Regions from separate parts of the Microcystis sp. MC19 genome, predicted to be linked through region 2. Evidence: predicted binding sites of a transcription regulator. Region 2 holds the regulator's gene; each other region holds the start of a gene.
The links. Region 2 encodes HrcA, which represses chaperone genes, less so after heat shock. Its sites were predicted from a motif close to TTAGCACTCNNANNNTNNGAGTGCTAA; they were not measured.
Positions count from the first base shown of each region.

Region 1: the regulator HrcA is predicted to act here: its motif matches at 3,276-3,302, upstream of groL (chaperonin GroEL).
Region 3: the regulator HrcA is predicted to act here: its motif matches at 5,614-5,640, upstream of prmA (50S ribosomal protein L11 methyltransferase).
Region 4: the regulator HrcA is predicted to act here: its motif matches at 4,891-4,917, upstream of groES (co-chaperone GroES).

Region 1 is NZ_CP020664.1:4,473,698-4,481,545, forward strand. It holds gene B5D77_RS22660 (ABC-F family ATP-binding cassette domain-containing protein) at 1-1,068, opposite strand, end outside; gene groL (chaperonin GroEL) at 1,557-3,239, opposite strand; gene B5D77_RS22675 (hypothetical protein) at 3,822-5,618, shown strand; gene B5D77_RS22680 (TrkA family potassium uptake protein) at 5,639-7,693, opposite strand.
Region 2 is NZ_CP020664.1:3,846,548-3,854,395, reverse strand. It holds partial or broken gene B5D77_RS19670 (type ISP restriction/modification enzyme) at 1-49, shown strand, start outside; gene B5D77_RS19665 (hypothetical protein) at 259-654, opposite strand; gene B5D77_RS19660 (hypothetical protein) at 1,278-1,571, shown strand; gene hrcA (heat-inducible transcriptional repressor HrcA) at 1,558-2,634, opposite strand; gene B5D77_RS19650 (rhodanese-like domain-containing protein) at 3,015-3,353, opposite strand; gene B5D77_RS19645 (hypothetical protein) at 3,564-3,791, shown strand; gene sbcC (exonuclease subunit SbcC) at 3,968-6,991, shown strand; gene B5D77_RS19630 (MoaD/ThiS family protein) at 7,011-7,265, shown strand; gene recJ (single-stranded-DNA-specific exonuclease RecJ) at 7,543-7,848, shown strand, end outside.
Region 3 is NZ_CP020664.1:1,876,397-1,884,244, forward strand. It holds gene ilvB (biosynthetic-type acetolactate synthase large subunit) at 1-874, shown strand, start outside; gene B5D77_RS09515 (HEAT repeat domain-containing protein) at 1,109-2,371, opposite strand; gene B5D77_RS09520 (hypothetical protein) at 2,563-2,796, shown strand; gene B5D77_RS09525 (HEAT repeat domain-containing protein) at 2,944-3,873, shown strand; gene serA (phosphoglycerate dehydrogenase) at 3,979-5,556, shown strand; gene prmA (50S ribosomal protein L11 methyltransferase) at 5,823-6,719, shown strand; gene B5D77_RS09545 (DNA adenine methylase) at 6,955-7,764, opposite strand.
Region 4 is NZ_CP020664.1:4,824,620-4,832,467, reverse strand. It holds gene corA (magnesium/cobalt transporter CorA) at 1-336, shown strand, start outside; gene B5D77_RS26405 (hypothetical protein) at 396-572, opposite strand; gene B5D77_RS24625 (tetratricopeptide repeat protein) at 1,173-1,682, opposite strand; gene B5D77_RS24620 (hypothetical protein) at 1,791-2,303, opposite strand; gene B5D77_RS24615 (allophycocyanin subunit alpha-B) at 2,965-3,450, opposite strand; gene B5D77_RS24610 (slipin family protein) at 3,684-4,469, shown strand; gene groES (co-chaperone GroES) at 4,965-5,276, shown strand; gene groL (chaperonin GroEL) at 5,323-6,948, shown strand.

The DNA of each region.
Region 1 (7,848 bases), 630 kb from region 2:
TACCCCATTACTGCCAATAATACCGATGCGATCTTCGGGAGTAAAAATATAGGTAAAATCTTTAATTAAAGTGCGATCTCCGTAAGCTTTCGAGATCTTTTCTACTTCAATAACTTTTTTGCCGATGCGTCTTCCTGCGGTGGCAATATCGACTTTTCCCTCCACCTGTTTAAATTCCTTATTACCCATTGCCTGAATGCGATCAATCCGCGCTTTTTGTTTGGTACTGCGCGCTTTTGGTCCCCGGGATAACCATTCTAATTCCCGTCGCAAAACTCCCGCGTGTTTGCGTTGACTACTGGCGATCGATTCTTCCGCTAAGGCTTTTTTTTCTAGATAATAGGCATAATTACCAGAATAAGTAGATAAATCTCCCCGATCGATTTCAATGATGCGATTAGTCACTCGATCGAGAAAATAGCGATCGTGAGTAATTAATAATAATCCTCCCCGAAAACGGGACAAATAACTCTGTAACCACTCCACGGAAAGCGCGTCTAAATGGTTGGTGGGTTCATCCATCAATAAACAGTCAGGATCGGCTAAAAGTGCGGTAGCGATGGCGATTCTTTTGCGATATCCCCCCGATAAATCTCCCACGCGAGCATTAAAATTATCGATACCCAGTTTACTTAAAATAACTTTAGCATTGGTTTCTAAATCCCAGGCGGCAAGTTTATCAATTTGTTGCGAAACCCTTGACAAACGCTCCATAATAGTATCCAGATTTTCTGGCTCATGGACAAGGCGATCGGACAATTCCTCGTATTCCTTAATTAAAGTCATACTTTCGCCACTATCGGCGAAAACCTGCTCTAAAACCGTTTTATCATTGTCTAGATCGGGTTGCTGGGGTAAATAGACGATTTTCATCCCGGAATTGATTTGAATTTCGCCACCATCGATCGATTCTAAACCGGCGATCATTTTCAATAGGGTCGATTTTCCCGATCCATTCGTACCGATCAGGCCGACTTTATCGCGATCATCGAGGCTAAAACTGGCATCTTTGAGAATTTCCTTGATACCGAAGTCTTTTTTGAGCGATCGAACCGTCAGCAGTGTCATGATTTCTGGGAATAATCCTTCTTTTCTAGTTTGACATACTCCCACCGTCAAGCTAGGCTGTGACGGGGGATTCTTTCTACATTGTTGTTAGAAATTCCGGCGTTCCTGATTTGAGGTATGAATCTTCGGCTCTCTTAGGTTTGGTGGGCAAAATGTATTCTAAGATACATTCTTCCTAGCGAGCGAGTGGAAGGAACCACAAAGACACAAAGGACACAAAGATTGATCGATCCTATATAAGTTAAACTTATCACACAGAACCTAGAAGAGCCAATCTTCTTTGGTAGAATTTCTTAAAACCTAGACCCAAACTAACTTTTGCACGGGAACCTGAACAGTTGGCATTCATACCTTGATTCAGCAACGCCCTGCCGAAAAAGTTTTTCCCGAGGAAAAAAAACCTGCCCCTAATGCCGACGATAACGAGAAAAGGGACAGATTGGCTCAATTGAATGAGATTATTTTCATGGGCTAGACGGCATTAGGAATTACATCATGCCCATGCCGCCCATGCCACCCATGCCGCCCATGCCGCCCATGCCACCCATGCCGCCCATGCCGCCCATATCGGGGGCTGCAGCTTCTTTAACGGGTTTTTCGACCACGAGGGCTTCCGTAGTTAAGACCATACCGGCGATGGAAGCGGCGTTTTGAACGGCTGACCGCACCACTTTAGCCGGATCGATAATTCCGGCGGCGATTAAGTCTTCGTACTTGCCGGTGAGGACATTGTAACCGACGCTAAAAGCGGTATCGCGCACACCTTCCACGATCACATCGCCTTCCACACCGGCGTTATTAGCTAACTGACGCAGGGGGGCTTCTAGGGCTTTAGCGACGATATCGGCGGCGACTTTTTCCTCATCGTTAGTCAAAGAAGCTTTGAAAGCCTTCACCTTAGAAGCCAGATGAATCAAGGTTGTACCACCGCCCGGGACGATACCTTCTTCCACGGCGGCTTTGGTGGCATTGAGGGCATCTTCGATGCGGAGTTTGCGATCCTTGAGTTCGGTTTCTGTGGCTGCCCCGACCTTTATCACGGCCACACCGCCGGCTAATTTAGCGATGCGTTCCTGTAATTTTTCCTTATCGAATTCAGAATCGGTTTCTTCTAACTGTTTTTTCAGTTGGGCGAGACGTTTCTGCACATCGGCCTTATTGCGGCTGTCCCCGGAGGCGACAATAATTGTATTGTCTTTTTCTAGGGTGATTTTTGCCGCTTGCCCTAGCAGATCGAGGCTAACGGTGTCAAGACTTAAGCCCACTTCTTCGGAAATCAGACGACCGCCGGTGAGGATGGCGATATCTTGTAAAACCGCCTTGCGACGTTCCCCAAAACTGGGGGCTTTGATGGCGACGACATTTAAGACACCCCGGGCCTTGTTGACCACTAGAGTGGCTAAGGCTTCGCCGTCCACATCTTCGGCGATAATTAATAGGGGACGACCTTGACGGGCAACGGCTTCGAGGACGGGGACTAATTCAGCGATCGCACTGATTTTTTTATCGGTAATCAGGATCAGGGGGTTGTCGTACTCGACGATCTGTCTTTCTTGATCGGTGATGAAATAGGGAGAGATATAACCGCGATCGATCTGCATCCCTTCCACTACTTCTAATTCGGTGGTTAGGGATTTCGATTCTTCCACGGTGATTACGCCATCGGTGGTGACTTTTTCCATGGCGGCGGCGATCATTTTTCCCACTTCTTCGTCGTTGCCGGAAGAAACGGTGGCCACTTGAGCGATCGCATCTCCAGCGATCGGTTTAGCGACGGCGGCGATTTCTTCCACCAGATAGGCGATGGTTTTGTCTAGTCCGCGTCTTAAAGCGACGGGATTGGCCCCGGCGGTAACGTTTTTCAGACCTTCTTTAATTAAAGCCTGGGCGATGATGGTGGCGGTGGTGGTGCCATCTCCCGCTAAATCTTTGGTTTTTGCCGCTACTTCCTGAATTAATCTCGCCCCGGTGTTTTCGAGGGGATCGGACAATTCGATTTCTTTGGCCACGGTGATGCCGTCATTAACGATCTGGGGGGCGCCGTATTTCTTTTCTAACAAGACATTGCGTCCTTTCGGACCGAGGGTGATTTTTACCGCATCGGCCAAGGCGTTGACACCTCTTTCTAGGGCGCGACGGGATTCATCTTTGAAGGCAATGATTTTGGACATGGTATCGCTGTTGTGATAGGACTCCTTATAGTTAATTTAGCACTCTTAGGGCTTGAGTGCTAAGATGCGGCCGCGGTCATTGAGGGGATAACGATGTTGAGGAGATCAGGGTGTGATGTCCCCACGGCAGACTGAATTGAGTTAAAAAAATAAAAATTCATCAAGATTTATTAATAATTGCAGAAAATGAATGATAAATATTGTAAAATCAGGAGCCTGACAGAATTTTAGCCCATTTTCGCCAAGGGATAGATGAATATCCTGCCTAGATTATTGTGGCTGATCAAGCCCTATTTCGGCTCTTCTAGGTTCTGTGTGATAAGTTTAATTGACATAGGATTGATCGATCTTTGTGTCCTTTGTGTCTTTGTGGTTCGTTCCACCCCCTCGCTCTTGAGAAATGTATCTTAGAATACATTTTACCCACCAAAGCTGGGAGAGCCCTATTTCTTTGTTCATGTTCCACGAACATTTGAGATATCGTCTGATTATTCTACCTAGTCTCAATTTTCATAACAGTAGGATGGATCGGGAAATAATGCAGTTTTTTTATCCTCAGATTTTTTTTAGGAGAAGACAATCATGATTAATCTTAATCCTACTATCGAACAAAAAATTAATCAATTTATTCTGGAAACCCAAAATAAATTTAGTCAGGATAAATCAGCTACCCTTGCTAGTTACCAAACAGAAGCCAAAACAATCACTCAAGAGACTAATAATTTAAGAGATGAACTTATTCAAAAACTAGGTGAATTAACTTTTTCAGACCCTTTACCTAGCAGAGGAGAATTAGAAAAACAAATAATAGCTCATACCGATCAGCTTGTGGAGACAATCAACCTTTTATCTACGGGTAAAATTTCAGGAATTTCTCTTGATACTTTAAGCCAAAAAATTGATGGTTTAGTTGCAACAATTACGATTGTATTTGATGCTAATGCTAACGATGCAAACTTGCCAGAACTTGAGCAAAAACTAACTGCTTGGCAAACAAAAATTAAAAATACTTTAGTTAAATTTTCTGCCACTGTGGAATTACAACAGAAAAATGAGTCTTTGATTGCTGAACTGAAGGATAACTTAGACAAATATAGTTCAATTCCTGAAGTAGATGAACCCTTTGAAAAGTTAGTCAAGGAATTTAAAGATAATTTTGCACAACTAAAAGAAGCAAGTGTTTTATTTAAAATTTTAGACGATTTAATCAATGAAATTAAAGCTAGAGATGAGGTAATTAAACTCAATCAAAGAATTGATATTTTGCTGGAAAAAACCCAAGAACAAGTCGCAGGATTCACTCAAGAATTAGACCGGGAAGTACAGGGAGAATTAGCTAGATTAATTACAATACTAGGGATAGCGCAGGTGGAACTCATGAACATTTCAAAACCTGGTGATATCATGCAAGTAAAGTCGGTGGTAGATGCTGGAGAAATTGCGATTAAATCTTTAATAGGTAAACCGAATATTATTTTGGCACAAAGATTACGCTATGCCGCCAGAACGGGATTGAGAGAAATCCAGAAAGGTATTGGGTTTACTCTACTAAATGTCAGAGATAATTTTTACCATTCTTTCAAAATACCTACAAAAGTTTTAATTGGATTAGTGTTAGCTGTCCCTTTGAATTGGTTGATTATGAACTCCCCTCCAGTGAAGGATTTGCTTATGTCTTTACCTCCAATCATAAATTCTAGTAACCAAAATACTGAGGGTAAAAGTAACCAAAATACTGAGGACAAAGCCATAAATTTTAGACTCTTGATATTGATATTGATGACAGGCACTTTAGGGGGAGCAGTTAGTCTTCTAACTCGTTTGCAAGATTTTGATAATCCCAAAAACCAAAAATATGACGATGACCTATTGCCATTTTTAATTGGTCTAACTAAGCCCATTTTAGGAGGAAGTTTTGCTTTCTTTATTCTACTAATTCTTAACTCTAACATTTCTCCCTTAGAAATTCGGGGTGGCACTGGAAATAAGGGGAATGACACCTATTTATATGGACTTTTGACAATGGCTTTTGTGGCTGGATTTAGCGAACGTCTTATTCCCGATTTAATTAATCAAGTAGAGAAAAGGGTAACTGTAGAGGCTAGTTCCACTGGACAGGGACTACCTCCAACGATTTTGATCGCTCCGTCTAGCGCAGCTTTAGCATTCAATGGAATCCAGGAATTTAGCATTAACCCCGTTGGTAACTACACCATCACAATCTCACCGCCAGAAAGCGGTAAAATTGATAAAAATACCACTGATGCCAAATTTACCTACACTGCACCTGCACAAGGAAATGCTGGGGATACAATTACTATTACTGCCACTTCTGATTCTGGACAAACTGCCAAGGCTACGGTCACTTTAACTGCATAAAAAAAGACCAAGAGAGCCTTCTAGTTTGACAAAAAAGGATAACTCTCATTTACCCCGAATTTCGGGTTAATCGGAATAGCCAATGCTTGAACTTGAATTTTTTTTAACTCGGAAACTAATCGAATCGCCTGCTGTTCGTAGAGGGGGGCGCCGAGAGTCGCCGGCAAATTTTCCATGAGATCGCTGGCGGTTTTCAGGGGACAATTAGAAAAACGACTGATCACGGTGGGTGCTTCCGCGGCAATATTGCGGTTAAAGGCTTTTTCTACCCGCACGCGCCAAGTTTTGGGAGTGCGACGACCCTGTTCCACCCGTCGCAGTCCGTTGATGGTGGCCAGCACCACAATGCGATCGCCGATGCGTAAATTGAGATAATCTTCGGGCATTAATTTCGTGGTTTCCCGTTCTCGTTGGTGTAGGATCGGCACGACTCGATAACCGTAGGCAATATCCCCGATCGAGCTACCATTGAGAGTATCTCCAGCTTCGATCTCGTATTCTGTCACCAGAATCGTTTTTTGCGCCCAACGGAACAGATAGATGATATTTTCTCCGAAAGCCGCTCCCGTAAAGGCTTCTGCCGCCACGGTGTTCGTCCCTAAAATGTGAGATTGGGGCAGAATTTGACTTAATTGTTGACTAAGGTTGTCGTCGGTGGTGCGGATGACTAAGTAGCTTTGGGGATTGAGTTTGCGGGTGGTTAGGGCCACTTCTAAATTGAGGATTTCGTCATCGGTAACAATCGCTATACTTTTAGCCCTATCTAAATTGACATTTTTTAAAGATTCTTCGATATTTCCCGTCATCAGGGGCATTTTTGGCAGGATAGTTGCATCAAAATCCCTATTTAAGCTCACCCCAACGATCGCCTGTTGCATTTCTAGTAATAAATTAGCCACTTCTCTGCCGACTCGACCTAAGCCCACAATAACGATATGATTCTGTTGGGGAACTGGGGGACGGTTAGGGATAAATTGAAATTTTGATGATAATAAAGTTTCTGTCAAAAGGGCATAGAGAACCCCGATAAAAGCGGTTCCAGCTAAGGTTAAAAAGAGACTAAATAGCTGCATCCACCAGGGAATTGCATTTAAATCTTCGGGGTTAGAGGCACCGAAAACATCGCCGTAACCACCTAATAAAAGGATCGCCGTTCCTGAAAGAGAGGAAATAAAGGAAGCTCTCGGAGCGTAGAGATGGAAAAGAAAAGTCCCGATAATTACTAGGAGGATAATGATAAATACTGACATGAAAGCCACCCGGTGAATTTGCTGCTGAAAACTCAATTGCCAGAATTGTTGGATTTCTTTGAGCAATTTTTGCCAAAAATCCCGCAACTTCTGGGGAGAATTTGACGGTTTCTGGCGGGTAGAATCGATGTTTTGATAGGTAGTTTCGATGGTGGTAATGGTATCACCAGCCCGGATAGTGGTGGAGGGAGACCATTGATAAAATCCAGCCCTTAAAGGTTCATCGGGGGCTGTGTGTGCTAATAGACGACGGGTGGGGGTATTTAAATCACCTAAAAAGCGATCAAGTAAACCATCTTCGGGGCTAATTTGTCTCTGGATAATCCGCAATTTCTGACCGTCGAGATGCAAAAAACCGAGGGTTTCCGTGCCTAATGTGGCTAAAGCAAAGGCATTGGCGGGTAGTTGGGTGGGTTCATAGGCGATAAAATTGCCTAAAAGTTCCTTGAGTAGCTGATTGAGATTATCTTTAGAAGAACGCACCACTAAGCGAGTAAGGGGATTTAATTGCCGAATAATTAGGGCAGTAGTGGCATTAATTCGCTCATCACTGGTGACAATTAAAGCAGCCCGACAGCGATCGATTCCCGCTCTTGCTAAAATGTTTTTTTGACGACAATCACCGATAATTATTTCCTCTAATAAATCGGGAAAATCATTAATTTCCCAACTGGGAGGCTGTATTAGTTCGATACCGACAACGCTAACCCCAAACTCTTTTAAAGACTTGACGCAGTGTTGTCCGAGACTACCCAATCCACACACTAAAAAGCGATCGGCTAACTTGACATTCCCATGGACAAAGCTGAGAGATTCTTGGTTCATAGATTCTGCTTGTCTTAAAAAATAGAATGCTTTTTCAAACTTCTGATCCCCCCTGCCCCTAGGGCTGTTTCATTCTCCCATCAGAATATCAAAAGTAAAAGCGATAACTATCAGGTAAAATGAGAAGTGACCGCCAACTTTTGAAATATATGTTG
Region 2 (7,848 bases):
TACTGTCAGCGTCGAAACCATGAAAATAATAGAAGCGATGAGACATTAAAAAGATTGCTTCCGGGAAATCTTATTCTACATTCTACACCCTGCCTCCAAGAAAAACTTTTTGCCGCAAACCCTAAGTAGGGAGGCACAATTATTTGTAGGATGGGTTAGCGGTAGCGTAACATGAGCAGGCGTTGGGTTTCATGCTTCAACCCAACCTACGTTCATCTTATATTTAATTCCACCCACCCACTTACTTTTTATCATTGTCTAAGTTGTTGTAGTTTTTCTGTCTCTTTTGCGGGTGGTTGTATAGTTTTTTTTGCGGGTTATTCCCAAGCGTTCGGCTATTCTTGCCACTGTCGCCACACTTAACACTATACCAGTTCTTTCTAGGAATAGTTTCGATAGTTGAGCAAGAGTTGCGTCATTATTTTCCTCAATTAACGTACCGAGGACGAGCATTTGTTCTGGCGTGAGTTTTAAATGACGTCCACATCGATAAGTCTTTGGTCGAACATCTCCTGTGTCTCGATATTGTTTCAAAAGCTTTTGTACAAAACTTAGGGTTACGCAGAATCTTTTCGCTAATTGTCTTTGAGAGATGGGTTCGTTATAATAACAGTCGAGGATTTTCTGACGGAACTCTACTGGATAGGATTTCATTTTTAGTGCGGTTTAGCTATCAATGACATTATACTTCATATTTGTGAGAAAGAAAGAAAATTGAGACGAGGCAACCCTACCCCCCCAACCCCCCCGACATCGGGGGGGCAACTCACCCACCGACATCGGGGGGGGCAACTCCCCAACCTACCGACATCGGGGGGGCAACTCCCCAACCTACCGACATCGGGGGGGCAACTCCCCAACCTACCGACATCGGGGGGGGCAACTCCCCAACCTACCGACATCGGGGGGGCAACTCACCCACCGACATCGGGGGGCAACTCCCCAACCTACCGACATCGGGGGGCAACTCCCCAACCTACCGACATCGGGGGGCAACTCCCCAACCTACCGACATCGGGGGGGCAACTCACCCACCGACATCGGGGGGCAACTCCCCAACCTACCGACATCGGGGGGGCAACTCACCCACCGACATCGGGGGGCAACTCCCCAACCTACCGACATCGGGGGGGCAAGGGGAGATTCAGCTAATCTAAGGATAGGCGGTTAAGATGCGTCTTAGCTTAGTGGGTTTTCTGGCGCGACGCAAGCGATCGCTAAAGATGTTATTATCTAGGACAGTCAACTGAAAATTTCTGCAACTTTCCTAGCCACCAATGAGAGCGATCGCTAAAGATGATATTCTTTATATTCACCATGAGGATGTGCCGGTTTACAAAAAAGGCGGTTCAGTGGTGAGAAATAGTTATTTTTGGGCGCTAAAATCGATCGCCTGTGGAGCGCGTCGGGGACAGGATTGGGAGTTCGATGCGGAGGTGTGGGTGGCGCTGGTGCGGATGTTGCTCTGTTTTGCCAATTCTGGCTATTTGGGGGATGGTGAGACAATTTTAGAGTTTACTGTCGATTGTCCCATTCCCGAACCTTTGCGGGGGATATCTACTTACTTATAGCTTCACTGAGATAGTTAGCGGTGGATTCCACCAGGGGAATAGTATTTTCGTATAACATTCGCGTCGGTCCGATAATGCCAACACTACCGACGGGAGTATCTCCCTGTTTATAAAAAGCGGAGATAAGAGTACAAGGGCGCATGGATTCCAGAGGATTTTCGGAACCAATGGTGATTTTGACTTTTTTAGCTGATTTTTCTGGTTCTGGTCTTTGTAAAATCAGGGGTAAAAGGCGATCCTGTTCTGCTTCCAATAGATGCAGTAACATTTGTACTTGTTGCCATTGGGCGAATTCTGGCTGTCGAATGACTTCAGCGACACCATGGACGATAATCTCCGGCGTGGCAGTGGATTGGAGACTAGCGCCGATTTCTTGGCTTAATTGTTGGAGAAAATGGGTATAACGGGTAAATTCTCGCTCGATTTGCTGCCAATCGAGGTTAATTAAATCTGCCAAGCAATAACCTTTTAATTTTTCCCCGAGAAAATTAGAGAGGATTTGTAATTCTTCTGCTAATCCATCCTTCTTGTCCGTTGCCATAGACTCAGGAATCTCTATCATAACCGAGCGTGTTTGTAAACTATCTGTAACAATAATTAACATGATCTGCCGGTCCGAGACGGGGACTAATTGCAGATGACGCAGGGTATTGGTGAGGGTGTGGGGGAGGGTAACGATAGCGATATAACCGCTTAAACCGGCTAAAAGTTGGGTGGCCCGTTGCAGCAGACTTTCGAGACTCCAAGCGGGAGATTTAGCCTTTTGATGCAGATAATAGCCGATTTTTTCGCCGATACGGTCATCGGGAGTCATTAACTCATCGACGTAGAGACGATAACCCCAATCGGAGGGAATGCGTCCGGAGGAAGTGTGGGGTTGATAGAGTAAACCTTCTTTTTCCAGTTTACCGAGAGCATTGCGAATCGTGGCGGAACTAACAGTAAATTTGTACTCCTCCAGCAGAGTTTTCGAGCCAACCGGTTCGGCCGTGGCGATATAATGTTGGATTGTGGCCTTTAAGATATGTTGATAGCGATCGCTGAGATGGTTTCTAGCGGACATAGGGGGATAATCTTAACAAAAGATTTATAACATTTTTTTAGACAGTATAACGCTTAATCAGTTATCAGTTATCAGTTATCAGTTATCAGTTATCAGTTATCAGTTATCAGTTATCAGTTATCAGTCATCAAGGTTCTTCGTTACTTGGTATGGTTCGATCGGGTGGCATAAATCGACTATATCCTTATCTGGCCAGAGATTTAATTGATTAGTTCGCTCTAGATCAAAAACAATTGACAAAAATCGCGGCAATGTCTGTCTCTATAAGGGTTTCATTCCTTATAACCCCGTCCATTGCAGAAGACAAACCGAAGGACCGTAATCAATGGGGAGAAGGGGGATAGTTTACCCCGCTCTTTTCCCGATGGAGGCGATCAAAATTAGTAACGGGGAATATTAGGATCGACGAGGAGGGAATAAGCATCGATGCCGCCGTTAATATTTTTAACATTAGTAAAACCCTGACTTTGTAGCCATTGGCACATTTGCAGGGATCTCATGCCATGGTGACAGATAACCAGGGTTTCCGCTTGGGGGTTGAATTGGCTGGCAATAGTGGGCGACCATTCTTGGTATTGACTCAAGGGTAAAATGGTAAAATTGGCTACAGATGCCATGGCAACTTCCTCCGGTTCGCGCACATCAATAAGTTGTAAATTAGGATCATGATCGGCTAAACGGAGAGCGAGTTCATGGACGCTAATTTCGGGAATGCTCATAGATTTGGTCTTAAGAATCGGTTATCTTTCCTTTAGAGTAGCAAATCGAGGGACCCTGAGCGGTTAGGTACTTGCGTAGGAATAATATCCCAGCCAAGTGGGGGGATTTGGTCAGTGCCAGAGCGGGGGGGGTGATATAATGGGGAACGGGCAGGTATTGAAGACATTGATGCTTTTTAGTACGCCGATTAATCGACAAGCTGAATTTCGATGAATATTGAACAAGCCGTTATCGAAAACTTGCGAAAACTTCCTTTAGAAAAACAACAAGAAGTCTTAAACTTCAGCCAATTTCTAACTCAGATAACTTCGCCAAAAATTGCAGAGATGACCTCCCACGAAAAAGCAGAAGATTGGCTAAAATTTCTGGAAAGTCAACCCAAGGATACCCCCGGATTACCCGATGAAGCCTTAGGGCGTGAAACTATCTATGACTAATGGCTAAATATCTATTTGATACCAATATTTTGCTGAGGCTGAGTGACAGAATTTCCGCTAATTATGCCTTGTACTGCATTCTCCCCACTTCCCCACTTCCCCACTTCCTCACTTCCCCACTTCCCCACCTCCCACTTGATAATTCATAATTCATAATTCATAATTCCTCCCAGCTTATGATTCCCCTACAATTAACCCTGAAAAATTTTCTCAGTTATCGCGAGGCAGTGCTAGATTTTCGCGGATTACATACTGCCTGTATTTGTGGTGCCAATGGTGCAGGAAAATCCTCTTTACTCGAAGCAATTACTTGGGCAATTTGGGGAGAGAGTCGCGTCTCGATTGGTGATGATGTGATTCATGGGGGCAGCGATTATGCGCGGGTAGATTTCGAGTTTAGTTATGGGGGAGAAATCTATAAAATTATCCGTAGTCGTCACCGGGGGGGAAAAGCTTCTGGTTTAGATTTTCAGGTGATCAATGATCAGAGTTTTCGTCCTTTATCGGGTAAAAGTATTAAAGATACCCAAGCACAGATTAATACTTATCTAAAAATAGACCATAAAACTTTTATTAATTCTGCTTATTTACGACAGGGACAAGCGGACGAGTTTATGAAACAGCCTCCCAGTGGTCGTAAACAGATTTTAGCAGAATTATTACAACTCGATCGCTATGAAATTTTAGCGAATAAAGCTAAGGATATATCGAAACAATTTGATGGACAGTCCCTCCAGATCGAGCAGCAGGTAGAAACTATCAAACTCCGTCTTCAGGAGAAAAATTCTTATCAGCAACAGCTGCAAGAGTTAAGCACCCAAATTGACCAAATTAATCAAGAACAAGAGGTAAATAATCGCCGTTTACAGCAACTACAGGGGGAAGAAAATCAGCGTCAGAATTGGGAAAAACAGCTGCAGTGGCAAAGAGAACAGGAGCGAGCTTTATTAGCAGAAATCGAGAGATTAGACCGGGAAAAAGTTAGTCTAGACAATCAATTAAATCAAATAAGGACTATTCTTCATCGCAAAAATGAGATTATTACCGCACACGAGCGCCTAATCAATTTAGACCAGAAAGAGGCCAGTTTGTCAAGTCAATTACAAGCTTGGCAACAGGCCCAGTATGATAAACAACAATTAGAACAGAAATTACAGCAAAAAATTAACGAATTTACCCTTCCCATCCAACAAACGAGCGCTCGTTTAGAAGAATTGGGAAGACAGGAACAAGAAACTCAAAAAATTATCGAGCAAGCGGGGGATATTCAAGCAGGATTAGAGAAGTTAAATTATCATCGTCAACGTCTTCAGGAATTGGATAGATTAGCTTTAAAATATGCTCCTTTAAATAGCCGGAAAGCTGATTTAAATATGCAGTTGGAACGGGAAAAAGCCAGGATTAATGCTCGTCGGGAACAACTGCAAAGAAATCGGCAACAATTAGAGACAGAAATCGCTCGTATTCCTGTACTAAGAGAGGAAGCTCTCAATTTAGCCAAACGGATTAAGGAACTGGATAAAAAACAAACCTATTGTGAACGAGTTGAAGAAAAGGAAACTCTTAAACAAGTGGATAAAAAAAGTTTATTGGAGCAACAAAAAAGATATGAAGAACAACTTTTAGAGTTAACTGATAAATTGGAAAAATTAAATATTCCCGATTCGGTTTGTCCTTTGTGTGAACAGAATTTAGACAGTCATCACCGTCATCAAGTAATCAGAAAAACCCATCAGCATCAAGAACAAATTCAAGAGCAAATCTGGTCCCTACAGGAAAGGATGGCAGACTGCGATCGAGATTTAAAACGTTTACGGGAGGAATTAGCCCAAATTAAACAAGAATTGCCAGCAAGATCGAGCCTACAACAAAAATATGTGCAGTTAGAAGTTAAGTTAGAAACTATTGAAGAAAAGGAAATAGAACTAGAAAAAACCGAGGAGATACTTGTCCAGTTAGAAGCACTTTTAAGCAGTGGCAATTATGCCCTAGAATTACAGCAAGAATTGCAAATTGTCAATCAAGAAATCGCCCTATTAAACTATGATGAACAAAGTCACGCTTTAGTCAGAGGAGAAGAAAAAAGATGGCGTTGGGCAGAAATTCAAGAATCAGAACTTAAGCAAGCAAACCGTCGTTTAGCTAATATCAAGGCCGAGAAACCTAATTTAATTAATCGATTAGCTAGACTAGAACAGGAGAAACAAGAACTAGGTCAAAACTCCCCACTTAAACAGGAAATTGAACGCTTAGAAAAGCTTATTCAAAACTTGAATTATGATCGCGGTGAACATCAGAATATTCAAAATCTGATCCGACAATTACAGGGGGTAAGATTACAGTATCAAGACTGGCAACAAGCAGAAAAAAATTATCCAGAAATAGCCGCTAAAATCGCTGACATTGAGCAAAGATTACAGGTGCGAAATGAGGATCGCCAGAAGCTGAATCAGGAGTTAGCAAATATTAGTCAAAAGATTGGTACTTTGACCGACTATCGCCAAGAAATAGCCGCATTATCGACTAATATTCAACAGCGAAGACAGATAATTGATGGATTACTCTCCCAAAAAGGTCGGGTTGAGGAGAAATTACATCAACTAGAAACTTTAGGTAAACAACTGACAGAAAAAGAGGGCGATTTAGCTAAAGTTAAACAACAATATAGAGTTTATAAAGAGTTAGCCCTAGCTTTCGGCAAAAATGGTTTACAAACTCTGATGATTGAGAATGTTTTACCAGAGTTAGAAGCACAAACTAATCATATTTTAGCTCGCTTAACTGGTAATCAATTTCATGTACAGTTTTTAACCCAAAAAAGCGGTAAAGGTACTAAGAAACAGCAACAAAAGTTAATCGATACTTTAGATATTATTATTGGTGATACCCGGGGATCCCGTCCCTACGAAACCTATTCAGGAGGGGAAGCTTTTCGGATTAATTTCTCGATTCGATTAGCTTTAGCGAGATTATTGGCACAAAGAGCCGGAACAGCCTTACAAATGCTCATTGTTGACGAGGGATTCGGAACTCAGGATGCGGAGGGATGCGAGCGCTTAATTGCGGCAATTAACGCTATATCCGCCGATTTTGCCTGTATTTTGACGGTAACTCATATGCCCCAATTTAAAGAAGCTTTTCAACACCGCATCGAAGTCCGCAAAACCGAACAGGGTTCTCAATTAATGTTATTATCCTAGAAAAAATATTGATGTAAAGATGGAAAAGATTACGATCACAGTAAAACTATTTGCTATTTATCAAGAAGTCTATCAAACTTCACAATTAAACCTCGAATTTCCTGCCCACACTTCCGTGGCAGCAGTGTTAAACTATATTATAGCCCCCTATCCCCAATTAGAAAGATGGCGCGACGTTACTCGTTTTGGAGTTAATCTTCAGTTTGTTTCGGGAGAGAAAATCCTCGAAAATGGCGATGAGATAGTTTTAATTCCCCCCGTTAGTGGTGGCTAAATGGGGTTTGCGGAAAAAGTACGGGCGAAGCATTCGGATAGAAAATCTACGGTTTCACCGATAGGTTATTGTCCGAATGCTTCGCCCCTACAGGACGCGGGCTGATGAAGACGCAAGGTTTTGAAGCACGATTCTCTCAAAATCTTGCACCTGTGGGAGCGAGAAAAGCCACAAAACCCTTACCTTGCCTACATTTCACATTTATTCAGCAAGCCCTAAATGGAGATAGGGAAAATCACAAAAACTGCCACCTTTTTTACTTTTTCCCTGATATCCCGTGTCTAACTGGCAAATTCCCCCATCGGTGTCTCTTCCCCAAGAGTTTTTAAAAATAGTCCAAGACTACACCCCAGAGTCGAATGGCAGCGTCGTCGCACAAATATTATGGCATCGCGGTGTCCAAGATGAGGCGACTCTGCGGACGTTTCTGGATGAGAAAGCTTATCAGTCAAAAACTCCCTTTGATTTTGGGCAAGAAATGAACTTCGCCGTCAAAAGACTGGAAAAAGCCCTAAATAAAGGCGAAAAAGTGACTATTTGGGGTGATTTCGATGCCGATGGTGTCACCGCTACCAGTGTCCTC
Region 3 (7,848 bases), 2.0 Mb from region 2:
AGTGGGCAAAAATCGCGCCCCTGACGTGCCGATTGTCGGGGATGTCCGGGTAGTTTTAGAACAAATACTCCAAAAAGCCAGAGAATTTGATTATCCCACTAATCCTGAGCGCACCCAAGCCTGGTTAGCCCAGATCGAGCGCTGGCGCCAAGATTATCCCCTGCAAGTACCTCGACCGGAAGGCAGACTTTCCCCCCAAGAAGTAATCGTTGAGGTGGGCCGTCAAGCACCCCACGCCTACTACACCACCGATGTGGGCCAGCATCAGATGTGGGCGGCCCAATTTCTCAAAAATGGTCCCCGACGTTGGATTTCTAGCGCGGGATTGGGGACAATGGGTTTCGGTTTACCAGCTGCTATGGGGGTAAAGGTGGCCATTGCCGATGAGGAGGTCATCTGTATTAGTGGTGATTCCAGTTTCCAGATGAATCTACAGGAATTAGGCACCCTCACCCAATTTAATATTCATGCCAAGACGATTATTATTAATAATGGTTGGCAGGGTATGGTACGTCAATGGCAAGAAGCTTTCTATGGGGAACGTTATTCTAATTCCAATATGGAAGTGGGAATGCCGGATGTGGAACTGTTAGCCCAAGCTTACGGCATTAAAGGGATTACTATTCGCCATCGAGAGGAATTAGCCGCAAAAATTGCCGAAATGTTGGCCCATGATGGTCCGGTTTTGGTCAATGCGATCGTTACTAGAGACGAAAATTGTTATCCCATGGTTGCCCCCGGTCAAAGTAATGCGCGTATGATTGGTTTACCGAAAATTGTCACCAGAAGTTGTGAAATGCTCAATTGTCCCAGTTGTGGCGCGGTTAACAGTGTGAATAATAAATTCTGTCCTGAATGTGGGGCGAAATTGTAGCCAAACATTGTTAATCAATTATCTAGCCTCCGTTAAGGATAACGGAGGTTTTCCCTTTTTTCTCTACTGTACCTTGTATCTTGAGCGGTGATCGCATCCTGTAGGGGCGAAGCATTCGGGCAATAACCTATCGCTGAAACCGTAGATTTCCTATCCGAATGCTTCGCCCGTACTTTTTCAGCAGACCCTATTTAAACCCAAATTTTCGATAAAATAACCGAGAATTGCTAGGCATTAAATCCGATTGACTTTCGATCGAATTAACCAATCGCCATCCTCGGCGATCATCTTTTTCCCTTCCCGATCGCCTAACTTTTCTAAGGCCAATAAACTAGCATATTTTAAATCAAAAATCTGACTATTCAAAGACTTATGTAGTAGAGAAATTGAGCGCCGATCACCGATATTTCCTAAAGCGATGGCAGCGGCGGCCCGGGATTTTTGGAATTGGGGCGAAGTATTTTCTAAGGCTTCGATAAATAGATCGTAAGCGGGAGAATATTGCAGCCAACCGAGAATTTTAATAACATGATAATGCGCTCCGTAATCATTATGAGCCTCTTTTTCCCAAGTAGTTAATAAAGCTTCTGGGGCCGCCGTGGCATAATTTTCTAAAAGAGTTTTACTGGCAAGATAACAGCGGCCAAAATCCGTGTGATAGAGTTCACCGATGGTAAAATCAATTGTCGGTGGTTGATCGTACTCGTGAACTAAATCAAGACTTTCGGGATGGTCATAAATAACGCTATCTAGATAGGGTTCCACCTCGGCAAAAGTTAGACCTTTTTCCTTACCCACCTCCGCTAATAAACGAATTCCCCGCAGACGAAAAGCGATCGAAACTGGACAGCGAGAGATTTGGGGAATTGCCTGATAGTAACCCGCATCAATTAGGTCTTGAATAGAGCCACGACGGGCGTTAACATTATCATCTTGGAGAAAAGCCACCACTTGCCCCATCTGACCATAATCCCCCGTTAAACGGCAAATAGCGGCAATTGCTGCACTGGCGATCGGTTTATCTGGCCAGTTTGTCAATTTTTCTATGGACGAGACGGCGGGTTGATAATCTAATTTAGCTAAAGTTTGAATAATAGTCCGGTAACTCTGGCCAGGTTTATCTAATAATTGACTAATTTCCTCTAAAATGGCGGTTTCTTGGGTACCGATCTCGCCGATCGCCCAGACAGCATTCTCCACGGTATAAATATCTTCATCGGTTAAACAATTGCGGATAATCGGTAAAGCTTTTGCTGCTTGCAAACGACCTAAACTTTCTAAAGCTTTGCGTCGGGTAATGCGATCATAGAGATCGTCAGAGGGATTTTCTACGGCTGCGATCAAAGCATTAATCGATCGCTCCGTGGGAAAATTAATTAGATGGGCTGCCGCTACATAACGCTCTGTGGGTGCGTTTAACTGTTCGAGTGGGGTTTGTAGGAGAGCGATCGCTTGATCTTCTGTTAACCCAAACATATTAAAAAAACGTTTATCCATCGTGCCTTAAATCAAGTAAAAAGTCAGGGGTAAAAAGGGAGAAATCCTAATTATTTCTAGGGTTTCATTCAATCCGCGAGATTTCCCAGAATCGGTTTCGTTACCAGTTATTACAATTATCGGACTAGGGTAGGAAAATTTGAGAAAATCAGAGACAAACCTTTAACAAAAATCTCAATTAAGCGATCGCCATGACTGACAATCTCAGCAATATTTCCGACCCCGTTACTCCGCAAGACATCGCGGCAGTGATTGAAGAATTTGAGGTCTATCGTCAACGCTTGATCAACGATCTCACCAATGCCGCTCAAAAAGCGAAACTGCCCAAATCAAAGCTTAATGCTCGTTTAGAGCCAGAATTAGCCCAAATTGACGAAACTCTCGCCCATCTGCGCGCCCAACAGGCTGCCCTCAGCAGCAATTAAAAAAATAGCCAGCAGCCGTTGGTCGTCAGCGAGATAAAAGTTATATTGGTCGGAAAAATGGCTAATTAATGGAAAAAACGAGAAATAAAGGCTGATGGCCGATGGCTGACCGCTAATTAACCCAATATTGATGGAAAATTCCTGATTATGAGTGAAGCGATCAAATTATTCCCCCTATCCAGTGCCGAAGTAGATGAATTTTTGGTGATCGCCCGTAAGGAAGTGGCGGAGGGAACCTTCGATGGGAGTGATAGCCAACGTATCCAGCGTCTGGTGGAATGTTTGGGAGATCCCCGGGGAATGGTGCGCTTGGGTTTTGCCGATACTCTCGGTAAAATCGGCCAAGCTGCCACTCCTTTTTTAGTGACAGCACTGCTCAATCATCAGGATCCAGTGGTGCGTCGTGCCAGTGCCAAAACTCTAACACTAATTGCGGATCCGGACAGCGTATCTCCCCTAGTGCAAGCGCTGCTTAACGATGAGGATACGGTGGTTAAAGGTTCCTCCGTGGGTGCTTTGGCGCGTATTGGTGAGGCTGCTGTTCCCCAGTTACTCGATATTCTCGCCTCCAGTGAACATCCCGAAAGCACCAAAGGTCATGCGGCCTGGGCCTTAGCCTTTATTGGCACGGAAGCGAAGGAATATTTATATCGGGAAATTAACTCTGATGTGGAAGCGGTGCGGGCTGCCGTGGTAGGTGCGATCGCTAAAATCGCCCAGGATAGTGGCGAAGCAACAGCCTTGGAATTGTTAATTAATGCCCTTGAGGATACCTCGGAAACGGTGCGTTGTGAAGCGGCGGCAGTATTAGGAAATCTCGCCTATAAACCGGCAGTTTCCCGTTTAATTCCCTTGTTAGAACATCCCGATGGCGAAACGCGCAAATCGGCGGCTTTGTCGTTAATGAAAATTAAGGATACAGAAGCAATAGCAGCCCTAGAAAAGGCCTTAGAAAAAGAAGCGGAAAACTCGATCGCCACCGTGATTAAATTGGCCATATCTCAGTTACAACGGCAAGAGGATGACATGGACACCATTGAAGACCATGGCAAGGACAACCTAAAATCTTTTGGCTAATTTTGCCATGGACTGCACCCTTTGCTTCTAAAATGGGCTATTGCGGCTAGACCCCAATTGGTCAAGCATTTGCCCGTAGACTGAAAAAAGCACGTTATAAAGATTATGGCCAAAGTTCTGGTATCCGATTCGATCGATCCGGTAGGAGTAGAAATTCTGTCACAGGTTGCCCAAGTGGACGTGAAAACAGGACTATCCGCCGAGGAAATCATTCAAATTATCCCCGAATACGACGCACTGATGCTCCGTTCCAGTACGCGCGTCACCAAAGAAATCGTCGAAGCGGGCAGCAAACTGCAAATTATCGGCCGCGCAGGGGTAGGAGTCGATAATATCGATGTTCCCGCGGCCACTCGTCAGGGTATTATTGTCGTTAACTCTCCCGAAGGGAACACGATCGCCGCTGCCGAACACGCCTTGGCCATGATGTTATCCCTCTCCCGTCATATTCCCGATGCCAATCAGTCGGTAAAAGCGAATAAATGGGAAAGAAATCGCTTTATCGGCACAGAAGTTTATAAAAAGAACCTAGGAGTCGTCGGTTTAGGTAAAATTGGCTCCCACGTCGCCGCCGTCGCTAGATCCCTCGGCATGAAAATTCTCGCCTACGACCCCTTTATTTCCAAAGAACGCGCCGATCAACTCGGTTGCACCCTGGTGGATCTAGAACTACTCTTTGCCGAGTCCGATTTTATCACCCTCCACGTCCCGAAAACTCCCGAAACCCAGCATCTCATCGGTCGGGAAACCATCGCTAAGATGAAACCCACGGTCCGCATCATTAACTGTTCCCGCGGCGGCATTATCGACGAGTTGGCTTTAATTGAAGCCCTCGAATCCGGTAGAATCGCCGGGGCAGCCTTGGATGTATTTGAACAGGAACCTTTAGGCGAATCTAGATTAAGAGAATTGTCTAACGTCATCCTCACTCCCCACCTAGGTGCCTCGACTACGGAAGCACAGGTGAATGTGGCTATTGATGTGGCCGAACAAATTCGGGATGTCCTCCTCGGTTTGCCAGCGCGTTCGGCCGTTAATATCCCCGGACTAACTCCCGATGTTATGGAAAAACTGCGCCCTTACCTGCAATTAGCGGAAACTATGGGTAATCTTGTCAGTCAGTTGGCAGGAGGTCGCTGTGACTCGTTAAATGTCCGTTTACAGGGAGAATTGGCCACTAAAGACAGTCAACCTCTGGTGATAGCGGCCATTAAGGGTTTACTTTCCCAAGCCCTCCGGGAACGGGTAAACTATGTTAATGCGGCGATCGAAGCTAAGGAACGCGGTATCCGGGTAATCGAAACCCGGGACGCTTCCACCCGCGACTATTCGGGATCGATTCATTTGGAAGCTAATGGTTCTATGGGGACCCATTCCGTCACCGGAGCGCTGTTAAGTACGGGAGAAATCCGCATTACTGACCTCGATGAGTTCCCCATTAACGTGCCTCCGAGTAATCATATGCTCTTCACCCTTCACCAAGATATGCCAGGTATTATCGGCAAAATTGGCGCACTTTTAGGCAGTTTTAACGTCAATATCGCCAGTATGCAGGTAGGACGCAAAATTATTCGCGGTGATGCGGTTATGGCCCTGAGTCTCGATGATCCTCTACCGGAAGGTCTTCTCTCGGAAATTACTAAAGTCCCCGGTATCCGCGATGCTTACACGGTAAAACTCTAGATTAAATCAGTTATCAGTAAACAGTAATCAGTAAACAGTAATCAGTGAAAGGAAAGCTCTGCACTTGCCACTTAATACTGTTGACTGAAAACCCAAATCTGATAACTGATAACTGATAACAAGGGCCGAATCTCAGACCTAATTGGTTAAGCTAAAAGCTTTGATGTGCTTAGTTTCTAACCTTCTTTTTAGGTAGGATAATTGTCAGATTCTGTCTTTTGCCTCTTGCCTGTTGCCTCTTGCCTTCAGAAGCTGATAACTGATATATGTCTAATAGTTGGTGGGAAATTACGGTTTTGTGCGAACCTAGTCTCGAAGAAACGGTTTTCTGGAGACTGGAAGATTTTGGCTGTTCAGGAACGGCCACTGCTAAAAAACAATCCTCTTTAGAGATTAAGGCCTATATACCAGAAATTAAAGCGCAATTGCCTGATTTAGAGGCACTAAGCCTCTGGTTAAAGCAGGATGCTTTGATTTTAGGTTTTTCTGAACCTGTCAGCTATTGGCAGTTAATGGACGAGGAAGACTGGGCCAGCAGTTGGAAACAACATTGGCAAATTAGCGAGATCGGCGATCGCTTTTTGATCTGTCCTGCTTGGTTAAATCCCCCGGAAAATAACCAGAGATTGGTGATTAAAATTGACCCCGGCTCCGCTTTCGGCACGGGAACGCATCCCACCACCCAATTATGTCTAGAATCCCTAGAAATGCGTTTAAGTAGCCATCCAGAGAATAAAATTATCGCCGATATCGGTTGTGGTTCCGGCATACTGGCGATCGGGGCGATTTTATTAGGGGCCAAAAAAGTTTATGCTGTGGATACAGATCCGCTGGCGGTGAGTGCGACGTATAGTAATCGCCATCTCAACGGGATTAACCCCGAAAATTTAGCTGTTAATCAGGGTAGTGTCGAGGAGTTATTAGAATTAATTCCCGATGGTGTCGATGGCATCGTTTGTAATATTTTAGCCGAGACAATTATCGCTTTAATGCCGGAAATCACCCGTCTGGCAAAACCCACCACTTGGGGAATTTTAAGCGGCATTCTTGTCACCCAAGCACAGGCAGTTACAGATATTTTAGAACCCCAAGGCTGGACAGTAGCTGCCCTGTGGAAACGTCAAGAATGGTGTTGTCTGCAAATTCGTCGCACTGTGGATTAGTAGGTTCTTCGTTACTTGGTATGGTTTGATAGGGGGGCATAAATCGACTAAATCCTTTAAATCCTTATCTGGCAAGAGATTTAATCCATTAGTTCGCTCTAGATCAAAAATAATGACAAAAATCGCCAAATGCTTTTCTATACAAGGGTTCCATCCCCTATAACCCCCGTCTATTGCATAACACAAACCGAAGAGCCAAATTAGCTTACTGCTACTCAGTGCCTTCGGCATCCCACTAATAATTTTTGATCATTAATTCTCTACCAGATGCCGCCGCTCCTTGTTTATAATTATTCATGCCATACTGAAGATTCCACTCGATAATATGGGCAAAATCAAAGAGTTTTCTTATCTCTGGACAATCATCGTAGGTAATTAACCATTTAGCCTGACATTGACGCATATTATCGGCAAAACGTTGATGATCGAAGCTAGTATGTAAATTACCTCTTACACCGTACAAACGAGATTTTGTGGCACTATAGTAGGGGGGATCGAGAAAGATAAAAACTTCTTTTCCCTCAGCAAATAATAATTCTTCGTAGTCTTGGTTAGTAATTTTTACCGATGCTAATAAGGGCGCAATTTGAGTTAATCTGGCAATTGATGAATCAGTAAATCTACTGGTAAAAGCTGCTTGAGAATACCCCCCCGAATCCACTGTTCCCGAAAAAGTAATCCGATTTAAGATAAAAAAACGCACCGCTTTTTCAAAATCGGTTAACTTTAAATCTTCCCTTGTCAAATCTTGAAATAATTCTCGTCCGCTATCATATTTCTGTTTAATTTCTGTTATTTTTGCTACCAATAACTCAATATTTTCTTGAGCGCATTGCCAGAAACAATATAAATCATAATTTAAGTCATTAATCCAATAGGTTTTTATTTGCTGTCCAAAGAGTTGCTTAACAGCAAAAAACACAGAACCACCACCAAAAAAAGGTTCTCGATATTCCCTAATATTGACAGGAATTTGCGGCAGAATTTGCTTAATTGCCCGGGATTTCCCCCCCGGATAACGCAAGGGACTTTTAATTTTTGACATTTTATCCTAAATCCGTTTATTAAAGACTGATTATCTATTCCCCCTTTCGCCTCTTGCATGAGTGCCTGTCCTGATATGTAGCCT
Region 4 (7,848 bases), 980 kb from region 2:
GACCATGTGGTACAAATCCTCGATGTTATCGAAAATTACCGGGAATTTGCCAATGGTTTAATGGATTTTTACTTGTCTTCCGTGAGTAATAAAATGAACGAGATTATGAAAACTTTAACGGTAATCTCGACGATTTTTATCCCTCTCACCTTCATTGTCGGTATTTACGGCATGAACTTTAATACTGATAAATCCCCCTATAATATGCCCGAATTAGAATGGTATTGGGGCTATGTATTCGTCTGGGTGTTGATGCTAACCGTTGCTTTCAGTTTAATCATTTTCTTTTGGCGACGCGGCTGGTTTAAGAACCTATCGACAGTGAAGAAAAGATAAACTGTTAAGCAGATTAGATAAACCGGATTGCAGGGCCGGCATCTAGCAAGAGAAAATGGCTATTGCAGAGAAATCAATAATTTAGTGTCGGCGGTATTTTTTAACACTTTCAGTTGATGGCTTCTAATTTTGTCCAACCAACTATAGTGCTGGTTGCGACATTGATAGACGATATCGATGTCACCAATCTCTGACTTAACCTGAGCTAAGTAGTTTTCTAGTTCGCTAATTTTCATAACCTATCTCGCTTGCGCTGAAGGACATCAACCCTAAACCAAGAATTATCCCTAAAGGATAGGGGTGACTACAGTTACTATTATAGGCCGATCATAATTCTTAAAAAAGTTCTTATCTAACAAAGTGAGCTAATGTCAGGGTTAGATGATAGGCTGCCCGGCTCTTCTAGGTTCTGTGTGATAAGTTTAATTGACATAGGATCGATCGATCTTTGTGTCCTTTGTGTCTTTGTGGTTCGTTCCACCCCCTCGCTCTTGAGAAATGTATCTTAGAATACATTTTACCCACCAAAGCTGGGAGAGCCGCTGCCCGCAAATTTAAATTGCTTGTTGAGATGAGGCACTCTTGCAAGAGGCAAGAATCCCCCCGATGTCGGGGGGGTTGGGGGGGCGGGGGAGATTCAGCTAATCTAAGGATAGGCGTTTAGAATGCGTCCTAGCTTATTGGGGCAGCGCCATCCCTAGGCAAACGGGCTAATTTACCGAAGAAACGCCGCAGTAATGCCCAAGCAATGCCGATAATTGCGCCAAGTCAAGAAATAAAAAATTCTCGATATTGTCTTTTAGTTCCCCCAGCTTCGATAATTAATTCTTTTTTCATTACTTTTTAGGTTCTGGGGTTTGCTGTTGGGAAGCTGCCGCAATCGCTTGATTTAAGCGAGTTAATTCTTCTTTAAATTTTGGTTCTTGGGGATAGTCTTTGACTAATTTTTCTAGGAGACTTTTCGCCCCAGAAACGTCTTGAGTTTGTAATCTTGTTCCATAAAGAACCAGCATAACTTCCAGATTGTCGGGATATTTTTGATATAACTTTTCTAAAGGTTCTCTGGCTCCGATAAAATCTTTTAACTGTAGGCGAGCTTCCGCCAGTCCTTGCAAAGCAGTGGGGTTATCCGGTTCACGTTCGAGAATTTTCTCGTAACCTTTGACCATTGCTGCTAATTTTTCGGGAGGAATAGTTGCCTCTTGCCCTGGTTGACTGCCTTGGGTAGAATTAGAATTATTATTTTTCAGTAAACCTAAAGTTGGCACCACCATTAAAGCCAGAAATACTAAACCAGAGGAAACAATTAAGACTCGTTTGAGGGTATCGTTATTTTTTTTTGGCATACTTTTTAACAATTAGAGATAAGCAATTTTGTAGGGTGCGTGTTGGCGGCGATAACCTTGGCATGAAAAACCAAAATTAGTAATCCGCACCCCACGCACCAGATAAGATTAATCAGTAGTAACTCGATGAAATTCTTGACCCCAAAGATTATAAGCCCAAATGCCCAAGCCAAAACTACCTAAGCAGAGGATGGTGATCATCAGGAAAACTTGCCACCTATTGTAACCTGCTTCCTGAAGTTCTAGACGACCGAGGATAGTAGCAGCTAATAGGATTAACACTCGACTAAATACCGCCCACTTGTGGAAGATAAAGACTACCGCCAAAGACCAGCCGAGAATTGATAATACAGCGCTAATATCGTTTTTAAACCAACTGCGGAAAAATAGCGGCATTAAGTGACTAAACAAAGTTAATCCTAGGGCAATTGAGAGGATAACCCCCACCGCTAGGGTATAGATGATGATTTCTAGCCATTCGCTAGTGAGAGTCCAATTCATTTCATCACCGCGGACAACTAACCAATCACTCCATGATAAACGCTCATGGGCGATCGACCAGCCAAACACCCCATAGACCGATGGAATCAGAAAAGTAAGTAGTATAATGCGCCAAAACATAATCAGTTATCAGTTATCAGTTATCAGTTATCAGTTTTGAGTATTAAGTGAGCAGTAAGTAGTCATGCAAAATTAATTTCCCAGTCGAGACAGGAGACAGGAGACAGGAGACAGGAGACGGGAGACGGGATCAGATTTGAGTTTTTAGTTCACTGTTTACTGATCACAGCAAAAAGCTGACGGAGTAACTGCTGACGGTTTGGATGTGTAATTAATTTTGCTTAGGTACTTATGTATTAAGCAAGCAGTATTAAATGGCAGTTTCCTACTTTCTTTTCACTGTTTACTGATTACTGATTACTGTTTACTGATCACTGAAAATGGCAGTTTCCTACTTTCTTTTCACTGTTTACTGATTACTGATTACTGTTTACTGATCACTGAAAATGGCAGTTTCCTACTTTCTTTTCACTGTTTACTGATTACTGTTTACTGATCACTGATCACTGAAAATGGCAGTTTCCTACTTTCTTTTCACTGTTTACTGATTACTGTTTACTGATCACTGATCACTGAAAATGGCAGTTTCCTACTGTCTTTTCACTGTTTACTGATTACTGATTACTGTTTACTGATCACTGAAAAAAGTCAAGCCTGAACCCTGAAAGAGGGGAAAATTGCCCCTTTTCAGACTTCAGACCCTTGGGATTGTCCCGATCGCTTAGGACATATACTGGATGATAAAGTCGAAGTAGGGAGCTGCTTCCACGGCATCCTCTTGAGTCAAAAGAGCTAAAGCGGCCTCTTTGAGACAACGAATCGCCTCCACCATGCCGGGGACGGGAACATTAAGAGAGTTATACATCTCTTTGACCCCGATCAGGCCGGTTTGTTCGATCGGTCCTTTATCTCCGGCTAATACCCCATAGGTAACTAGACGCAGATACCAACCATAATCGCGCAAGCATTGATTATATTGACGCTGACCGTAGGCATTACCCCCCGGCGCTCTATAATCGGGACGTTTCTTGAACAGTTGTTTTTGAGCCTGATCGACGATTTTTTTCTCATTTTCAGCGAGAGTCTCGGCAATGCGAATTCTCTGCTCACCGGTTTTTAAAAATTGCCCGATACCCTGTAGTTCACCACTACTAGGATAACGAAGTTCGTCGTCGGCTTTGAGGATGACTTGGCTAACTACGCTCATAATATCAAGGTAAATTCTGATAACATTCTGTAGTTTATCTCAGGTCGGGGTCTGGAAGTCGAGTCATCTCTGCTGGTTAGGCAATTCCTAAAAATCTGTAATATTTCGTCATGAGTTTCCCCGACAGCCCGGTTAATCTCTAGAATGAATGTATTAGTGGTCAGGAGCGAGGAGATTGTCCTTGAGATCTCACCGCGCACCGATTAACTTGAACCCGATAACTGGTAATTAATATGGAATTTTTAGCACCCTTGCTGTTGATAGCCGGCATTCTGGGGTTAAATGGCTTTAAAATCGATCGAGAATACCAGCGTGGTGTTATCTTTCGCCTAGGACGTTATCAAGACACCAAAGGCCCCGGACTGTACTGGATCATTCCCCTAGTTGACCAAAAAATGCAGCTGGATATTCGCACCAAAACCGTTGATATTGCCCCGCAAGAAACTGTCACCGCCGATAATGTCACAATTAAGGTTAATGCGGTTCTCTACTATCGCATTATCGACCCTAGCAAAGCGATTAATAAAGTCGAATCCTATCCCGCGGCCGTTTATCAAGCGGCCATGACCACTTTAAGAAATGTAGTTGGTCAAAATCATCTCGATGATGTCTTGCAAAAACGAGACAAAATTAACCATGCAGTCCAACAAATTGTCGATGAAATTAGCGAACCCTGGGGCATCGATATCGAACGGGTGGAGATGAAAGATGTGGAAATTCCCACCGGTATGCAGCGGGCCATGGCCAAGGAAGCGGAAGCATTGCGAGAAAAACGCGCCCGTTTGATTAAAGCTGCCGCAGAACAGGAAGCCTCCCTAAAATTAGCGGAAGCTTCCCGATTAATCATGGAAAATCCCGCCGCTTTGGAATTACGCCGCCTACAAATGTTAACGGAAATTGGAGCGGAAAATAACACCAGTACCGTGATTATGCTCCCCTCCGATATCTTAAATCTCGCTCAAAAATTAACCGAAAAACCATCACAAAATGGCTCAATTGTCAATAGCCAAAAAGGTTAATTTTTAATAATAAAGATTGGTTGTGTTGGTCTCTTTGCTAGAACACCGATTCAGTAATAGCTCACTGAGTAAAAATACTTGGTTTAAATTGAAAAACCAAAATTAATCTGGATGTCCCAGAGCCAAGTTTATTGGCGTAAATTTTACGCCAATAAACTTCTAATTCCTTTCATGAATTAATCAATTTATTGTCAAGAGAAGTGGGAGCAAGATAGTTGACTTAAAAGGTGCTATGTTAGCTCACTTTCTCCTCGTGGTGTATCCCCATTCGAGCTAAAATATGAAGGTTATGGACAACCGCACTCCGACGCAAAAGGAAAACTTTGTACCTCACCATTAAGATAACTGCTATGGCTTAACACCATAGTTCGGAAACCCGTACCGATCGAGCCGTTGTCAGGGGTCCTTGTATTTCGGTAAATTAGCACTCGGAAGGTAAGAGTGCTAATCTGGAAAAAGCACTTACCCAAATACAAGACAAACGGAGGATATTCCATGGCTGCAGTCAGCATCAACGTAACAACTGTTAAACCCCTAGGCGATCGAGTTTTCGTCAAAGTTAGCCCCAGCGAAGAAAAAACCGCCGGTGGTATTTTCCTTCCCGACGCCGCGCAAGAAAAACCCCAAATCGGGGAAGTTGTGGCCGCCGGGGCTGGCAAACGCAACGATGACGGTAGCCGCACCCCTGTAGAAGTAGGTGTGGGTGACAAAGTTCTCTACTCCAAATATGCCGGAACCGATATCAAACTTGGTGGCGAAGAATACGTTCTCCTCTCCGAAAAAGACATTCTCGCCGTCGTTTCCTAATCATCTACCCTTGAAAACCCCTATTTTGCACGAATAACGAGACATTATGGCTAAATCTATTATCTACAACGAAGATGCCCGTCGCGCCTTAGAAAAAGGCATGGATCTTCTGGCCGAAGCGGTAGCTGTCACCCTTGGCCCCAAAGGTCGTAACGTCGTCCTCGAAAAGAAATTTGGCGCACCCCAAATCGTCAATGATGGCATCACCATCGCTAAAGAAATCGAACTGGAAGACCATATCGAGAACACTGGTGTGGCTTTAATTCGCCAAGCCGCCTCAAAAACCAACGATGTAGCGGGTGATGGTACAACTACCGCCACCGTTCTCGCCCACGCTATCGTTAAAGAAGGTTTACGCAACGTCGCCGCCGGTGCTAACCCGATTTCTCTGAAAAAAGGTATCGATAAAGCTGCCGATTTCCTCGTCAGTCAAATCGCCAAACACGCGAAACCCGTAGAAGACTCCAAAGCGATCGCACAAGTGGGCGCTATCTCTGCTGGTAACGATGATGAAGTCGGTCAAATGATCGCCTCGGCCATGGATAAAGTCGGCAAAGAAGGCGTAATTTCCCTAGAAGAAGGGAAATCGATGACCACCGAACTAGAAATCACCGAAGGGATGCGTTTTGACAAAGGTTATATCTCTCCCTACTTTGTCACCGACACCGAGCGCATGGAATGCGTTTTTGAGGATCCCGCTATTCTGATTACCGACAAAAAAATCGGTTTAGTACAGGATTTGGTTCCCATTCTCGAACAAGTTGCCCGTCAAGGTAAACCCCTAGTAATTATCGCCGAAGACATTGAAAAAGAAGCTTTGGCAACCCTAGTGGTTAACCGTCTGCGCGGTGTTCTCAACGTCACTGCGGTGAAAGCTCCCGGATTTGGCGATCGCAGAAAAGCGATGTTAGAAGATATCGCCGTCTTAACTGGTGGTCAAGTAATCAGCGAAGATGCGGGTTTAAAACTGGAAACCACTAAAATTGACAGCTTAGGTACGGCCCGCCGTATCACTATGAACAAAGATACCACCACCATCGTCGCCGAAGGCAACGACGTGGCAGTGAAAACCCGTTGTGAGCAAATTCGCCGTCAAATCGAGGAAACTGATTCTTCCTACGATAAAGAAAAACTGCAAGAACGTCTAGCTAAATTAGCCGGCGGTGTGGCAGTGATTAAAGTCGGTGCCGCTACCGAAACGGAAATGAAAGACCGCAAATTGCGCCTAGAAGACGCAATTAACGCCACTAAAGCAGCCGTAGAAGAAGGTATCGTCCCCGGGGGTGGTACTACTTTGGCTCACTTGGCTCCCCAATTGGAAACCTGGGCCAAAGAAACCCTACACCATGAAGAATTAACCGGTGCTTTAATCGTTTCTCGCGCCATTGCTGCCCCCTTAAAACGGATCGCTGAAAATGCCGGCCAAAACGGTGCAGTTATTGCCGAACGGGTGAAAGAGAAGCCCTTTAATGTCGGTTATAATGCCGCTACCGGTGAGTTCTCCGATATGTTTGAGGCGGGTATCGTTGACCCCGCTAAAGTGACTCGTTCTGCCCTACAAAATGCCGCTTCTATCGCCGGTATGGTTTTAACTACCGAGTGTATTGTTGTGGATAAACCGGAAAAAGAAAAATCCGCTCCTCCCGCCGGCGGTGGTGACTTCGACTATTAATAATTAGTCTGTTTTTTCTTGACTCGATCGCTTAATTGCGATCGAGTTTTTTTTGATGAAAAAACATCTTTTTGCATGAGTACATGAGTAGAAAACGGGTTTCTCGGAGAAACCCGTTTTCTGTGCGTTACTCAGAGGGGCGAAGCATTCGGGCAATAACCTATCGGTGAAACTGGAGATTTTCTATCCGAATGCTTCGCCCGTACTTTTTGCCGCAAACCCTACTTATGAGGAAAGGCAAAAGGGGCAATAGATAATCAGCTTTTAATAACCGTATTTAGAGGATTTATGTCGGGTTTCGTTGCCTCAACCCGACCTACGAATTTACTATACTAATTTTTCCGTGATATTTGTCAGGATAATTTCTAGGGAATCGGTAACGGGGGATTGACTCATGAATTTCCGGGAACATTCGATCGCCTAGTAATATTGTAGCTGTAGGTTGGGTTGAACGATAGTGAAACCCAACAACCGAGGATTTATGTCGGGTTTCGTTGCCTCAACCCGACCTACGAATTTACTTGGAACGACCAGAAACTGGGGCATTGGATCACAGTAGTGTAGTTTTAGGTTAATACCTGTAGGTTGGGTTGAACGATAGTGAAACCCAACAACCGAGGATTTATGTCGGGTTTCGTTGCCTCAACCCGACCTACGAATTTACTTGGAACGACCAGAAACTGGGGCATTGGATCACAGTAGTGTAGTTTTAGGTTAATACCTGTAGGTTGGGTTGAACGATAGTGAAACCCAACAACCGAGGATTTATGTCGGGTTTCGTTGCCTCAACCCGACCTACGAATTTACTTGGCACGACCAGAAACTGCCCGATGTTGCCTACCACTTTCTAGCCATTTTGTCAACACCCTATAGAATTAAATATCATACCAGACGATAAAT